4 regions of the Pseudomonas sp. CF161 genome follow, and region 2 is predicted to be linked to each of the others. Evidence: riboswitches for the same ligand, from Rfam matches in the RefSeq annotation. Region 2 holds a riboswitch; each other region holds the start of a gene.

Region 1 (3,741 bases), on a different contig from region 2:
ATTCTGTGGCGAGACCCGCACATCCACGTGCTGCCCGTAGTAGCTGAATGGCCAGCCATAGAAGGCGCCGTCCTTGACCGAAGTAATGTAGTCCGGCACCAGGTCGCTGCCGATTTCATCGCGCTCGTTGACCGCGGTCCAGAGTTGCCCGCTGTGGGGCTCCCAGGCCAGGCCGTTGGGGTTGCGCAGGCCCGAGGCGAAGATCCGATGATTGCCCGTGGCGCGATCCACTTCCCAGATCGCTGCCCGTCCCTGCTCCTGGTCCAGGCCGTTTTCACCGACGTTGCTGTTGGAGCCGACCGTAACGTAAAGCTTGCTGCCGTCCTTGCTGGCAATCACGTTCTTGGTCCAGTGGTGGTTGAGGGGGCCGCCCGGCAGGTCGACGACTTTGGTCGGCGGTGCGCTGATGGAGGTTTCACCGTCTTTATAGGGGAAGCGCAGCAACTGATCGGTATCGGCCACGTACAGGTCGTTGCCGACCAGGGCCATGCCGAACGGTGAGTTCAGGTTCTCGAGGAATACGGTGCGGGTTTCCGCCACTCCGTCGTGGTCCTGGTCGCGCAGCAAGGTGATGCGGTTGGCGCTCGGCACGCCGGCGCCGGCCCGACCCATGACCTTCTCCATGACCCAGCCACGGATGCCTTTGCTGTCATCGGGCTTGGGCGGGGCGTTGGTCTCGGCCACCAGCACGTCGCCATTGGGCAGCACATAGAGCCAGCGTGGGTGATCGAGTTTTTCGGCGAATGCCGCGACCCGGGTGCCTGGCGCGGCGATGGGCGTGGCGCCCTCGGGCCAGCCGATGGCTGGCGCGATATTCACCGTGGGGATCAGGGTTTTATTCGGCTCCGGCAATTGCGGTGACGGGCCGGTGCCGTCCGACACTTGCAGGGTGGAGGTTTCGCCGCAGCCGGCAAGGCCCGCGGCGACGGCGATCAGAAGAGCGATTTGGGGCTTGATGAGCATGCCGATGTCCCTATGAATGCACTGGAGTCGTTGTATTCATAGAGGAGCATAGCCAGTCGATGGTTCAACCTGATCAGCGGGCCTCTTTGAACAGCACGGCGACCCCGGGGTGGTAGTTGCCGCTGTCGTTGTGCAGCTTGCGGTAGGCGTAGGGGAAGTACCAGGCAACGGCGCAGGTGTGTTCCTTTTGCAGGTCGTCGAGCATGTCCTGGAGTTCTTCCGGTGTGGCGCTGTGCTGGGCCTTGAGTGGGGCGATAAACAGGCAGCCCAGCCGCAGCTCATTGGGGTAGGCGATGGTTCTGGCATCACTGCTGACATCCAGCAGGGCCTGGGTCAGTTGCAGGTTGTTGACCCGTGGCCAGCGCTGGCTGACCTTGAGGAAAGCGCGTTCCTCGCGGGTGGCCAGGTACAGGTCGGCGCGGCCATTGCGATTGCCTTCTTCGAGCTGCTTTTTGCTCGGGCTGTGCTGCAAGGTGACCATTTCTGCCATCCAGGCGGCGGCCGACAGCAGGCCGAGGTTGGCCTGTTCATCAAACCAGTACGGGCATTCGTTGTCGCCGCGCACCTCGTTGTAGCGGTCAATGCAATCAAACCAGCGCTCCAGCATCGGGCGCAGAAACTCCAGTTTCGGATTGCTGATGATCATGCCTTGCATTGAACTCACCCTTGTTTTTGTCAGATAGATTTGGGTAGCCAGATTGTGGCTATTTGATATCACTGCTTGCAGTGTGGCACAAGATTGGCGTCATTTTATTGATCTGGTGCAGTGCTTCGCGCTCGCCGACGGCCGGCTTTAATTGACGCTCCACCCCCAACCCTCTAACCTTCGCGACTTGTTTCAGGTGCTCTGTGGCCATGGGTCGACAGGGTGAAACAGGGAAGCCGGTGAGTGCGTGTTCCGAACAGGAACGGGCGACGATTCCGGCGCTGCCCCCGCAACGGTAAGTGAGTCAAGACCGCGCTTGGTGCCACTGTGTCGAACTGACATGGGAAGGCGCGCGGTTCGGCATTAGTGCTGCTCACAAGCCCGGAGACCGGCCTGATCCATCCAACGGCATCACGGTGGGCGATGCCAGGCTTGCGCCTTCTATTTCTATTCCTGCCCCCCGTTATCCAGCCCCAACGGAGAGCTGCCCCATGACCCAATCCCCCGATCGTGACGAGCGCCATCTGGCGCGCATGTTGCGCAAAAAAGCCGTGATCGATGAACGCATCGCCAACTCGCCGAACGAGTGCGGGCTGCTGCTGGTGCTGACCGGCAATGGCAAAGGCAAGAGCAGCTCGGCCTTTGGCATGCTCGCCCGCTCCATGGGCCACGGCATGCAATGCGGCGTGGTGCAATTCATCAAGGGCCGCAACAGCACCGGGGAAGAGTTGTTTTTCCGGCGCTTCCCGGAACAGGTGCGTTTTCATGTGATGGGCGAGGGCTTCACCTGGGAGACCCAGGACCGCCAGCGCGATATCGCCGCTGCCGAGGCTGCCTGGGAAGTGTCCCGTCAGTTACTGCGCGACCCGGCCATCGGCCTGGTGGTGCTCGATGAGCTGAACATCGCCCTCAAGCACGGTTACCTCGACCTGGACCAGGTGCTCAGCGACCTGCAGGCCCGTCCACCGATGCAGCACGTGGTGGTCACCGGTCGCGGCGCCAAGCCGGAAATGATCGAACTGGCGGACACCGTCACCGAAATGGGCGTGGTCAAACATGCGTTCCAGGCCGGGATCAAGGCGCAGAAAGGGGTGGAACTGTGAGTGCCCGAGCATGAGTGATGCTCGTCATTGCCCGGCGGTATTGATCGCCGCCCCGGCGTCCGGCCAGGGCAAAACCACCGTGACCGCCGCCCTGGCGCGCCTGCACCGCAACCAGGGGCGCAAGGTCCGGGTGTTCAAGTGCGGCCCGGACTTTCTCGACCCGATGATCCTCGAGCGTGCCAGCGGCGCGCCGGTGTACCAACTGGATATGTGGATGGTCGGCGAGCAAGAGAGCCGTCGCCTGTTGTGGGAGGCCGCCGCCGAGGCGGACCTGATTCTGATCGAAGGGGTCATGGGCCTGTTCGACGGCACGCCGTCCAGCGCCGACCTGGCGCGGCATTTTGGCGTGCCGGTGCTGGCGGTGATCGACGGCACGGCCATGGCCCAGACCTTCGGCGCCCTGGCTCTGGGGCTGGCGCGCTACCAGCCGGACTTGCCATTCGCCGGCGTGCTGGCCAATCGGGTCGGCACCCTGCGCCATGCCCAGTTGCTCGAAGGCAGCCTGACCGAAGGCTTGCGCTGGTATGGCGCTTTGTCCCGGGAGACCGGTATCGAACTGCCGAGTCGTCACCTGGGGCTGGTGCAGGCCCGAGAACTCAACGACCTCGACCTGCGCCTGGACGCGGCGGCGCAGGCCCTGGCCGGCAGCTGCGAAGTGGCGCTGCCGCCAGCGGTCACCTTCGCCGCCCCCGAGCGAGTGAACGCCGAGCCGTTGCTGGCTGGAGTGCGCATCGCCGTGGCCCGGGACGAGGCCTTTGCCTTCACCTATGGCGCGAGCCTGGACCTGCTGCGGGCGATGGGCGCCGAGTTGTCATTCTTTTCGCCGATCCACGACCGCGAGCTGCCGCCTGCCGACAGCCTGTACCTGCCCGGTGGCTACCCGGAACTGCATCACCAGGCCCTGGCCGAAAACAGCGCGATGCTCGCGGCGATCCGCGCCCACCACGGCGCCGGCAAACCCTTGCTCGCCGAATGTGGCGGCATGCTCTACCTGCTCGATTCCCTGACTGATGTCGAGGGCCACAGTGC
Region 2 (3,741 bases):
AACGGCGCCCCGTGAGCGCCGTTTTTTTATGGGCCAGAAAAGGCGCCTTCAACCCCGGGCAACGGAGTGCGCTGTGCGGGCGGGGAGCATGCGTGTGGCGAGGGAGCTTGCTCCCGCTCGGCCGCAAAGCGGCCGCTGCAACTCGTCAGCCCCGATTTCCCCGCACGCCCTACGGGCGATACAAATGCGCATGCCCCGCGCGATACAGCGACGACTCGCTGAAATGATCCGTCGCCAGCACCCGGCCCACCAGAATCAAGGCAGTGCGGCGAAAGCCCTTGGCCGCCACTTTCTGCTCGATGTCGTTCAGGGTGCCCAGCACCCAGTCCTGATCCGGCCAGGTGGCGCGATGGACCACGGCAATCGGGCAGTCGGCGCCGTAGTGGGGCAGCAGTTCGGCGACGATTTTCTGCAGGTGGTTGACCCCCAGGTGAATCGCCATGGTCGCGCCATGCTGGGCCAGGCTGGAGAACTCCTCGCCAGGGGGCATCGCCGTCTTGTCGGCGTAGCGGGTCAGGATCACGCTTTGCGACACGTCCGGCAGGGTCAGTTCCGCCCCGAGCAACGCGGCGCAGGCGGCGGTGGCGGTGACCCCGGGGATGATTTCAAAGGGAATCTGCAATTGGCGCAGGTGGCGGATCTGCTCGCCGATGGCGCCATACAGGCTGGGGTCGCCGGAATGCACCCGGGCCACGTCCTGGCCCTTGGCATGGGCGTCCTTGATCAGTTCGATGATCTGTTCCAGGTGCAACTCGGCGCTGTTGACCAGCAGTTCGGCGCTATGCCCCGCCAGCACCGCCTCGGGCACCAGGGAGCCGGCGTAGATAATCACCGGGCAGCGATGGATCAGCCGCTGGCCCTTGACGGTGATCAGCTCCGGGTCGCCGGGGCCGGCGCCGATAAAAAAGACGGTCATGGCTGTTTCCTGTGAAAAAAGGGGTCAAGGCAAGCCTGCAGATGAAGATTGCTCATGATCAACGCGGGGGATTATCGGGATTTTAGCCGCAGCAGGCCATGGCCAGGGTCGCCTGGGCGTACTTTTGGCGGCGGATCAGCAGTTTCGCCGGGCTCTGCGCCAGGCGTTCGGCCAGGGCCAGGGCAGCGCTTTCGGCCACGCCATAGCAGCCGGTGCGTTCGTAGGCGATTTCCGAGCGGTGGCTCAGTTGCAGCGCGTAGGGCGTGAGCTGCGAGCTGCTGAAGCAGGTCAGGGGCAGGGCCAACTGCTCGGCCAGTTGCAGCAGGCCGGGCTCTTCGCGTTTCAGGTCGATACTGGCCAGGCCCCGGACCTGATCCAGCCCGAAGCCATGGGTTTCCAGGACCTGGTCGAGCAAGGCGCGCAGCGTGTCCACCGGGCAGCCGCGCTGGCAACCCAGGCCGACCACCAGGGCCGGCGCTGCGTGCCCTTCACTCATGCCGCGTAGTGACCCGCGCTTTTACGCCGGAACAACCAGGCGCTGATCAGGCCCAGGGCCAGCCAGAACACCGCATTGGTCAGTTGCGAGGCGATTTTGAACTGTGCTTCCAGAGCCTCCGGAGCCAGCATCGAGTGCACTTCCGGCTGTGGTGCGCCAATGATGTGCGGCACGGCAATGATGGCGACACCGAGCACTTTCAGCAGCCAGTGCTGGGCAAACACGATCAGCGCGATGCCGACGGCGGTCGAGGCCGCGGTGCCGACCCACCAGATCTGCCGTTGCGCCAGGTCCGCGGCAGCGGTGCCCGGCAGCTCGGGCGGCAGGCCCAGGGTCGGCGCCAGGCAGAAGGTGGCGTAACCGGCCAGCCCCCACAGCAGCCCCTGGGAGGTGCGATTCGGCGCGCGCAGGGTGTACAGGCCGGCGAGCATCAGGGCGAAGCCGACGGCCACCACCAGATTGCCGCCAGTGGTCGACAGCACGCGCTGCCAGCCATCTTCCGGCTCCCAGGCTTCGGCATCGTGGGTGTGGCCGGCCATGGCGCCTTCGGCGTGTTCATGGACTTCAGTGGCCGGGGCCTTTTCGTAGGTTTCGGCCTGCAGAATCAGCGGGGCGACCCAGAAGCTTTGCAGCAGGGTCAGCAACAGGGCGGCCAGCAGCCCGGTAAAACCTGCGGTTTGCGCAATACGCTTGATCATGTCAGCAGCTCTCAATGGCACGGGAAGGCGGAGCTGTGACGGGTATCGTGGGCGGCGTTGTGCACCGCTTCGATATGGGAGAACCCGGCGAAATACACCAGGCACGCGCCGAGGATCGAGGCACCGATGGCGGCGACCAGGCGTTGGCTCAGGGTGGAGGTGCTGCTGGCGGATTGACTGGTGCTGCTGATGATCGACATGGCGCATCCCTCTGGTTATCAGCGGGTGGATCGAACGCAGCAAAACCCCGCGCGCCGGGCGCACAGGGAATTAACAGCGCCCGCCCACCGCGGGTTTGTTATGTGTCTATTGCGGGCCGGTCTCCGGGCTCGCGAGGGGCGGGGCTTGCGCCTGGCCTGCAAGAATCGCCTTCCCATGCCGGATGCCCGGCGCAGTGGATCTGATTCTTCGCTCGCTTACCGTTGCGGGGGCAGCACCGGACTGGTCAAGGCCTTGAGTAAGGCACGTGACGCACCGGTTTCCCGTTTCACCCTGTGAAGGGCACCCGTAACAAGGTGTGTAGGAGAGCATGGGCGGGGGAGGGCCGTCAATTGCCACTCTTTCGCAATGGCGCCGGGACCGGATGCTGGTTTCTCCCCACGCCGGCGGCCGGAGCTTGCCGACAATGCGCATTGACCGGCCCCCGCGCTCTGCGTAGCCTTGCGCACTCGAGGTTCTTCGGCGCAGTCGGCCGAAGCTAAGAAGGGAACGCGGTCCAAGCCGCGGCTGCCCCCGCAACTGTAAAGGGTCATGGTTGATGCACAGCCACTGCACGCGTCTCAAGGCGTTGGCGGGAAGGCGCGTCAATCGTCGGTTACCACCGGCACACCCTCAGCCAGGAGACCTGCCTCGTGACGAATTCTCACTACAACCGGGCGGGGTGATCCGGTGGCGAACTCTTCCGCGCAGCCATTGCCGCGGTTTTCGTCCCGTATGCCCGCCACCTTGCCAAAGGGCATCCGATGAAAACACTGGCCAAACTTCCCGTCACCATCGTCACCGGCTTCCTTGGCTCGGGCAAAACCACCTTGCTGCGGCACATGCTCGACAACGCCCAGGGGCGCCGGATCGCGGTGATCGTCAACGAATTTGGCGAGCTGGGCATCGACGGTGAAATCCTCAAGCAATGCTCCATCGGCTGTACTGAAGAAGAAGCCAGCGGCCGGGTCTACGAGCTGGCCAACGGCTGCCTGTGCTGCACCGTGCAGGAAGAATTCTTCCCGGTGATGCGCGAACTGGTAGCCCGGCGCGGCGACCTTGACCACATCCTGATCGAAACCTCGGGCCTGGCCCTGCCAAAACCCCTGGTCCAGGCCTTCCAGTGGCCGGAAATCCGCAGCGCCTGCACCGTCGACGCGGTGATCACCGTGGTCGACAGCCCGGCCGTGGCCGCCGGCACCTTCGCCGCCTTCCCGGACCAGGTCGATGCCCAGCGCAAGCTCGACCCCAACCTGGACCACGAATCGCCGCTGCACGAGCTGTTCGCCGACCAACTGGCCAGCGCCGACCTGGTGATTCTCAACAAGGCCGACCTGATCAGCGCCGAAGACCTGGCAAAAGTGCGCCTGGAAGTGGCCGAAGAGCTGCCGCCAGCGGTCAAGGTCATCGAAGCCAGCAGCGGTCGCCTGCCG
Region 3 (3,741 bases), on a different contig from region 2:
GTCGTCGCGCTCGATGTGGTTCTGGTCGCGGCGCACGCCGGTCACCAGGGACCAGCGCTCGGACAGCTGCAAGCGGTTCTCGGCAAACAGGGCAAAGGTGCGGGTGGTGCTGTCGGTTTGCGGGGAAAACCTGGATTGACTCTGGAAATACCCCGGGGTCGGCTGCCAGGGGTCGATGGTGCCGCCCGCGACGTCTTGGTAAGGCGAGTTGCTGTCGACCCCGAAACGGACTTTATTGACCTCGGTGCCGACCACCGTGCGGCTGTCCAGGCCGAACAGTGAATGGTTGAAGGTGAAGCTCTGGCGGTCGCCCATCTGCTCCTGGTCGTGCTTGATCTCCAGATAGTCCTGGCGCAGCAGTTGCCCGTTTGCGGGTTGCCAGCTGTAGGTTTCGGCGTTGCGCCAATGGCGGCGGCTCTTGATGTAATACAGCTGGTTGCTGGCGCTGACGCTGTCGCTCAGGTTCCAGTTGGTGTTGAGCCGGGTCCATTCATCGTTGTTGCGCTGCACGGCGTTGCGCAGGTTGTAGTTCTTGTCGCGCAGGCTGTCGCGGTAGTGCCCGTCGAGCAGGGGCGTGCCGAAGTAGCTGCTCGGCTCGCTGTCGCCACGCTCATGGGCGAAGGTGAAGCTCAGGTCATCGCTGGCCTGCCAGCGCAGGGCTGCGCTGAGGGCCAGGCTGCGCGAGTCGCCGTGGTCGACCCAACCGTTGCTTTGCTGCTGGTTCAGGGTCAGGCGATAGCTCAGGGTGTCGCTGAGGGAACCGCCGCTGTCCAGGCCCAGTTGCTGGCGATCGTTGGAGCCATAACCCAAGCGCAGGCGGTTGCGCACTTCACCTTCGAAGGGCTGCTTCGAGATCACATTGACCACCGCTCCGGTGGCGCCTTCGCCATAGAGCACCGAGGCCGGGCCACGGATCACGTCGATGCGTTCAACCATCCACGGGTCGACCGGAAACGTCAGGCTGCCGGCACCGGTGTACAGGCGCGCGCCGTCGAACAGGGTCATGACCGAGCTGTGCCCGGTAAAGCCCCGCGCCGCCAGCGCAGTGTTGCCGTTGCCCGGGGCGGCGATGCTGGTGATGCCCGGGGAGCGGGTCACGGCGTCCTGCACCGTGAGGTTGTTGCGGTTATCGATGGCGTCCTGGCCGAGGCTGCTGGTGCTGGCGGGGTTTTCCAGGGCGCTCAGGTTCAGCCGTGAACCGGCGGGCAGCGGTGTGCTGAGGGAGGTGTCATCGCCCTTGGCGACTTCGCTGACCAGGGTCGCCGGCAAGGCCAGCGCACGCGGGTCGGTTTCGGCAAAGGTCAGGGATGAAAAGGCCATGCAGGGTAGAAAAGTGATCGGCAGGGATCGGCTTGCGAGGCTTTGGAGCAGGGGATTGCGGGACATGCTATTCCAACTGAGTCAGGAAAGAATGAAACCCGGAGGGAACAACGCATAGGGAATCGCAGGCGCACGCGCCCACGCAAACCGGACTGCGCCCGCCCACCGCGGGGTTGCCAAACGAAGTTGCAGGCCGGTCTCCGGGCTCGCGAGGGTCATGAAGCATTCACCTTCCCATGCCGGAGCACAGTGGTCTGTCGAATGCTTCGCTCGCTTACCGTTGCGGGGGCAGCGCCGGACTGATCACCGAAGTGACGCACCGGCTTCCCGTTTAATCCCATGCACGGCGGCATGGGACACCTGTAACTGGCGCGCATATGACCATTGATGAATTTCTTCGTCAATGCGCAAAGCCGCTTCAGGGGGTGGCCAGGGTCTGCGGCGGCTCGTATTCGGTTTCGGCGAAGTTGAAGTAGGTAGTGCCAGCATGCTGGGTGATCTGCGGTTCGCAGCGGCCAAAGGGTTCAGACAGATGCCCCTTGCCGTTGACCACCTTGAGCAGCATTTGCTCCTGGGCACTGCAGCCATTGCCGGACCACGCGGCACTCACCAGAAACAGCCCATCGCCCAGGTGCTGTACGGCTTCGAACGACATGCCGTCGCTGAGCAGGGCCGACTTCCGGATCAGGGCACCGTTGACCAGCAATTGGCTGGGCGGGTTTTTATTGCCGTCATGCTGCTCGGCAATCACCTGCACCTTGTCGTTGCCGTTGACGGCCTGGGTCTGGGTGCTGATCTCCAGTGCCGGGTAGCGACGGGCCTTGGCTGCTTCCACGGCGTTGGTTTCGCGGGGCACCAGGCCCATGCCGGCGGGGCCGCGCACAGTCACGAAATCGGCAGGTTTGGCCGCTTCCAGGGCGCGCACGGCGTCGAAGTCCCAGTAATTGACCCGGGTCACCGCCATGCGCGAAGGCGCAGGCTCGATCACGCTCAGCTCGAACTGCTTGCCGGTCATGTTCGGCGCATACAGGTAGGACAGGTGGTCCAGCGATGCCTGGGCATGTACCGCGACCTGGGTGGTCTGGGTGAACGCCTGCAGCGGGCCTGAGTAACGGGCCAGGGCCTGGTCGGCGAGCTTCTTGCCGGCGGTGAGCGAACCTTTTACCTCGGCTTCCAGGGCGATGACCTTGTGATCGGGGCCGAAGGTGTAGGTCGCCGATTCATAGGGCTTGTCGCGGTTGACCTCGGTGCGCCGGGTGTTGCTGAAGTAGATCGTCTGGTAGCGCAGGAACACCGTCAGCGAATGGATGCCCGCCGGGCCGGAGCCGGTGTAGGTCATGCAGCCCCGGGGGCAGGTTTCCTGAAGCAGCAGATTGACTTCGTCATAGGGCATGCCGAGTGCAACGTCATGCACGGTAAAGTCCGGGGCCGCCAGCAGCGTCGGCGAGACCAGTGCCGCCGCCAGCGCGAGCGCGTTGAATGTGTGCTTCAAGACCATCTCCTGGTTGTCCAATGGCGGGGCCGTTGGGCCCCACGCCGCAATCCTTGCCAGCAAATGGCATGGCCTGTGTGGCTATCGGCTGCTGGCGATTGGCCTTGAGCGGCAATGCGCTGCACCCCGCGCGGGGCTGGCCCGGGCGCGGTAAAACCTGAGCAATCAGACGCAACATGGTGAAGAATATAGCGCTTGCCTGATGAGCCCCGACCGGGGCCGTCGCCCCGAAATCGCTGCCGCCGGCGGCAGGTAACCAAGGAACAGAATGCTTTTTGTAGTGATGCTGGGGGGCAAACACCCCAGGGCCAAGATTGAGGTCCACGACGTGGTGTTCGCCATCGCCGACAGCCTGGAAGCGGCCTACCCGCAACTGCGCGAAGGCTGGTTTGGCAGCCCGGCGGGGCTGCATATCGATTCGTGGATGCAGGTCGATGGCGTGGAAGGGTGGAAGGTGCAGTTGAGCCCGCTGGCGCCTCTGCCCGGGGCCCCGCGCCTGTATTTCATCAACCTCGGCGGTTATGAGGCCCAGGCCTTCGGCGAGGCCCACCACTACCTGCTGGTGGTGGCCCACGACAAGGCTGAAGCCAAGGCCAAGGGCAAGCGGCAGATGCTCAGCCACTGGAGCAAGGCCCATACCGATGCGCTGATGGACGTCGACGACTGCCTGCCGATCGATGCCGTGGACGGGCGCTATATCCACCTGGTAGAGGGCGAGCATCGCGGGGTGGTCCAGCGCAACGACTACATCGTGATTCCCCGCTGAGCCCCGGTGGCTGACGCTGGTTTCAGGCCGGAGCGTCGAGCTTTTGCGCCAGTTCCAGGTTCAGTCGGTAGTGTTCGTCCAGCGGCACCGCGCGCCGGCTGCTGCCGTTGATGCTGCCTTCGGCGGTCCACAGGAACGGGTAGAAGCTCATGCACTGGTCTGC
Region 4 (3,741 bases), on a different contig from region 2:
CAATACAAGACCCCGTCGGGCAGCACCTTCACCGCCCTGGAACAGGTGTCGTTCGAGGTGCCCGACCAGCAATTTGCGGTACTGGTCGGCCCCTCGGGCTGCGGCAAGTCGAGCCTGCTATACCTGACGGCAGGCCTGGCCGAGCCGACTTCGGGCGAAATCTACGTCGGTGGCCAGCAGGTGGATGGGCCCGGTGCCGATCGCGGCATGGTGTTCCAGGGCTACACCCTGTTTCCATGGCTGACGGTGCGCAAGAACATCGAGTTCGGCCTCAAGCGCCGTGGCGTGCCGGCGGCGGAGCGCAAGGAGATCGTCGAGCACTACCTGAATGAAGTCGGCCTGCTGCGCTTTGCCGATAACTATTCCAAGCAACTCTCGGGGGGGATGATGCAACGCGTGGCCATCGCCCGGGCCCTGGCCAACGACCCGCAGATCCTGCTGATGGACGAACCCTTCGGCGCCCTCGACAGCCAGACCCGGTTGCAGATGCAGCAACTGCTGCTCAAGGTCTGGGAGCACAGCAAGAAAACCGTGCTGTTCGTGACCCACGATATCGACGAGGCGATCCTGCTCGGCGACCGGATCTTCGTCATGGGCGCCCGCCCCGGGCGGATCAAGGAAGTGCTCGACGTGCCCATCGGCCGCCCGCGCAACCTGGACATGGTCATGGACCCGGACTTTATCCGCATGAAGCGCAACATCTTCCACCTGCTGCACGACGGGCCCGAGGACGATCACTAACGGCGCGGCACCCGCCGCCTAGTCAGCCGATGCAGGCGGCAGCTATTCAAGGATATGGGTCCGGCACACTGCCAGGATTTCATCGGCCAGCGGCAAATCATCCGGACACGCTCGGGATTGATCCAGCCGTACCGCCTGCCCCTGATTTTGGGCAACGACCTGGCCGGCGTGGTGCTGCGGCTGGGCGCCGAGGTCGACGCTTCAAGTCGAAGGACGAGGTCTACGGGCGCCCTCCCCAGGCCCCTATCGGCACCGTCGCCGTGCGGATTGCCATGCCCGAGAAAGCCCTGAAGTCTGTCGCACAGGGATGCGCCAACGACAAGGAGGTCATCAAGCACCTAAGCCGCAAGCTTCAAGCTTGCGGCTTAGGTTGCTTGACGCTGCCGCCCGCCAATGGTCAGATGCGCGCCAGTTTCAGGTGTCCGCAGCCGTCGTGCTGCGGGTGAAACGGGAAGCCGGTAGGCCCTTTGGGGCGAGTCCGGCGCTGCCCCCGCAACGGTATGCGAGCGAAACATTCACACAGCCACTGTGCCTCGGCATGGGAAGGCGAATGTTTCATGCCCCTCGCGAGCCCGGAGACCGGCCTGATCCCTACATGGCAATCCGCGGTGGGCGGGTGCAGGCCTTGGCGTGCGTAGGCTGTTCCCTGCCCGTCACTTTCTGCTTCAGCTCCCGCGGGTGGCCCGACCAGGCTCAACCCGGCGCTTCCCGATGACGCTTTGCACCCCGCCCCGCCCTGCTCCCTTTGTCTGGCCCGACCACGAAGCGGCGTTTTATGCCGAGCATCTGGCCGCCTCCAACTATGTCGAACGTGTCGGCGGCTGCCTGCTGCAACTGCTCGGCCCGCAGCGGCAACTGCTGGATATCGGTGCCGGTTCGGGGATTCTCGGGCGGCATCTGCTGGCCCCCGGTGGCCAGTGGACCGTGGTCGAACCCAACGCCTACATGGGCCACTGCATCGAGCGCCTCGCGGCCCGTGCACCGGCCGTGACCCTGAGCCTGCACCCGGGTCTCTGGCAAGACATCGCTGACCTGGGCCTGGCGCCGGCACAGACCGTGCTCTGCGCCAACCTCCCGGTCAGCGACGGCCAGGCCCAGGCCTTTCTCGAGCGGGTGCGGCCCCTGGCCCGCGGCACCCTGGTGTGGAACCTGCCGGCCCAGGAAGGCCCGCGCACCTATTGCCTGTCGGGGTTCCTGCCGCCGCAATTGCACCGCAGCGACATGACCCCGGGTTATCAGCTGACCCTGGCCGAGCTGCCGGCCAGCGCCCAGCCCGACGAGATTCACTTCACCGACTGGGCGTTCAGCACGCTGTTCGCCACCCCCGAAGCAGCCCTGATGCATTTCAGGGAGAAGCTCGGCGCCCTCGATGGCGCGGCGCTGGGGCTGCTTGAACGGCATTTGCAGGATCACCTGCAACCGGCCCCGGGGGGCTGGCTGGCCAGCGCCCCGAAACGCGCCGCCAGCTTGCTCTGGCACGCGTGAACTCTCCCATAAGAACCTGCCTGCGGACCTGCCCCATGCCAAGCCTGCGCCACACCTTCGCCCTGCCCCTGTTGCTGGGCACCAGCCTCGCCACCCAGGCCGCCGACAACCCGTCGGTGCTGCAGATGGACACGACCCTGGTCAGCGCCCCCCGGGCCGGCGAGTCGCTCAAGGACGTCACCAGCACCGTGCAGGTGATCGACAGCGAACAGATCGAACGCTCCTCGGCGCGCAACCTGACCGACCTGCTGGCGGAAAACGCGGTGGGCTTTTTCAGCGAATGGACCCCGGGCCAGACCTCGATCAACATCCGCGGCGGCAATACCGATGGCCAGGGCCGGGACTTTCGCAGCCAGGTGACGGTGCTGGTCAACGGGCGCCGGGCCGGCACGGCGAATATTTCCAAGCTGTCGCCGGCCCAGGTCGCGCGCATTGAAGTGATCCGTGGCCCGGCCTCGGTGATCTATGGCAGCCAGGCCATCGGGGGCGTGATCAACATCATCACCCGCAATGGCCGCAACACCGAAGGCGGCGGCGCGACCCTGCAGGGCGGCTCCTGGGGCCTGGCCCAGGGCAGCCTGTTCCAGAGCGGCGCGTCCGGGCCGCTGGATTACTACCTGGGCCTGGACAGCGGTCGGCGCGGTGACTATCAGAGCCGCGACGGCACCCAGGAAAACACCGCGTGGAAACGCCGGGGCGGGTTATTGGCCCTGGGCTATGACCTGTCCGATGACCAGCGCCTGGACCTGACCCTGCGCTCGGACGGCATCTACGACGCGGGCTTTCGCGGTTCGCAATGGGACTACAACAACTACGACAACCGCTATAACCAGTCCCTGGAAGCCAACTGGACCGCCAAGCCGAGCGACTGGCTGAACTGGGCGGCCCAGGTCTACGCCCTGCGCGATGTCGACGACCTGCACTGGGGTTCCGAGCGCCAGGGCAACGGCAGCCCCGGGTTCAGCAAGGACCATATCGAGCGCCGCCTGGACGCCTATGGCCTGAAGCTGACGCCGCAGTTGCTGCTGGGCCCCGGCACCGACCTGCTGCTGGGCCTGGACCTGGAAAAAAGCACACTGCGCAATGATCGTTTCCGCGTGGCCATGAACGGCTCCACCAGCAGCCAGGTGGCGCCCTACGACATCAACTCCGATGACCTCAGCGCCGCACTCTACGCCGAGCTGATCCAGCGCCTGATGGACGACCGCCTGACCCTGCGCGCCGGTTCGCGCTACAGCTATGGCCGCTCGAGCACGGTCAAGACCGACTACATGCCGACCCTCGAAGAGCAGACCCGCAGTTTCGATGAAGTCACCTACAGCCTCGGCGCCGCCTTCGAGGCCATGCCCGGGGTCAAGCTGCGGGCCGGGGTTTCCACCGGATTCCGCGCACCACTGGCAGGCGAGCTGGCGGCCGACTTCACCACCACCAGCGGCAGCCAGACCCTGGGCAATGCCGACCTCAAGCCCGAGACCAGCCTGCAATACGAAACCGGCATTACCCTGACCAGCCGCT

What was found. A riboswitch is a leader RNA that binds a small molecule or an ion and turns the genes downstream of it on or off. The one in region 2 is predicted to bind cobalamin.
Region 1: linked by a shared signal. The riboswitch ahead of cobO (cob(I)yrinic acid a,c-diamide adenosyltransferase) and the one ahead of CF161_RS12265 (CbtB-domain containing protein) in region 2 are both predicted to bind cobalamin.
Region 3: linked by a shared signal. The riboswitch ahead of CF161_RS22385 (TonB-dependent siderophore receptor) and the one ahead of CF161_RS12265 (CbtB-domain containing protein) in region 2 are both predicted to bind cobalamin.
Region 4: linked by a shared signal. The riboswitch ahead of CF161_RS21080 (bifunctional 2-polyprenyl-6-hydroxyphenol methylase/3-demethylubiquinol 3-O-methyltransferase UbiG) and the one ahead of CF161_RS12265 (CbtB-domain containing protein) in region 2 are both predicted to bind cobalamin.

The regions. Positions count from the first base shown of each region.
Region 1 covers NZ_ATLP01000038.1:77,030-80,770, reverse strand. Annotated here, with positions in the region: gene CF161_RS05670 (sorbosone dehydrogenase family protein) at 1-963, opposite strand, end outside; gene CF161_RS05665 (hypothetical protein) at 1,037-1,618, opposite strand; cobalamin riboswitch at 1,787-2,021, shown strand; gene cobO (cob(I)yrinic acid a,c-diamide adenosyltransferase) at 2,101-2,712, shown strand; gene CF161_RS05655 (cobyrinate a,c-diamide synthase) at 2,723-3,741, shown strand, end outside.
Region 2 covers NZ_ATLP01000067.1:2,677-6,417, reverse strand. Annotated here, with positions in the region: gene cobM (precorrin-4 C(11)-methyltransferase) at 170-916, opposite strand; gene CF161_RS12275 (cobalamin biosynthesis protein) at 999-1,412, opposite strand; gene CF161_RS12270 (CbtA family protein) at 1,409-2,110, opposite strand; gene CF161_RS12265 (CbtB-domain containing protein) at 2,122-2,310, opposite strand; cobalamin riboswitch at 2,407-2,634, opposite strand; cobalamin riboswitch at 2,765-2,977, shown strand; gene cobW (cobalamin biosynthesis protein CobW) at 3,073-3,741, shown strand, end outside.
Region 3 covers NZ_ATLP01000099.1:30,678-34,418, reverse strand. Annotated here, with positions in the region: gene CF161_RS22385 (TonB-dependent siderophore receptor) at 1-1,320, opposite strand, end outside; cobalamin riboswitch at 1,494-1,699, opposite strand; gene CF161_RS22380 (hypothetical protein) at 1,739-2,812, opposite strand; gene CF161_RS22375 (DUF1543 domain-containing protein) at 3,081-3,578, shown strand; gene CF161_RS22370 (DUF2625 family protein) at 3,601-3,741, opposite strand, start outside.
Region 4 covers NZ_ATLP01000094.1:2,776-6,516, reverse strand. Annotated here, with positions in the region: gene CF161_RS21085 (ABC transporter ATP-binding protein) at 1-741, shown strand, start outside; partial or broken gene CF161_RS33465 (NADP-dependent oxidoreductase) at 859-1,031, shown strand; cobalamin riboswitch at 1,141-1,344, shown strand; gene CF161_RS21080 (bifunctional 2-polyprenyl-6-hydroxyphenol methylase/3-demethylubiquinol 3-O-methyltransferase UbiG) at 1,453-2,226, shown strand; gene CF161_RS21075 (TonB-dependent receptor) at 2,262-3,741, shown strand, end outside.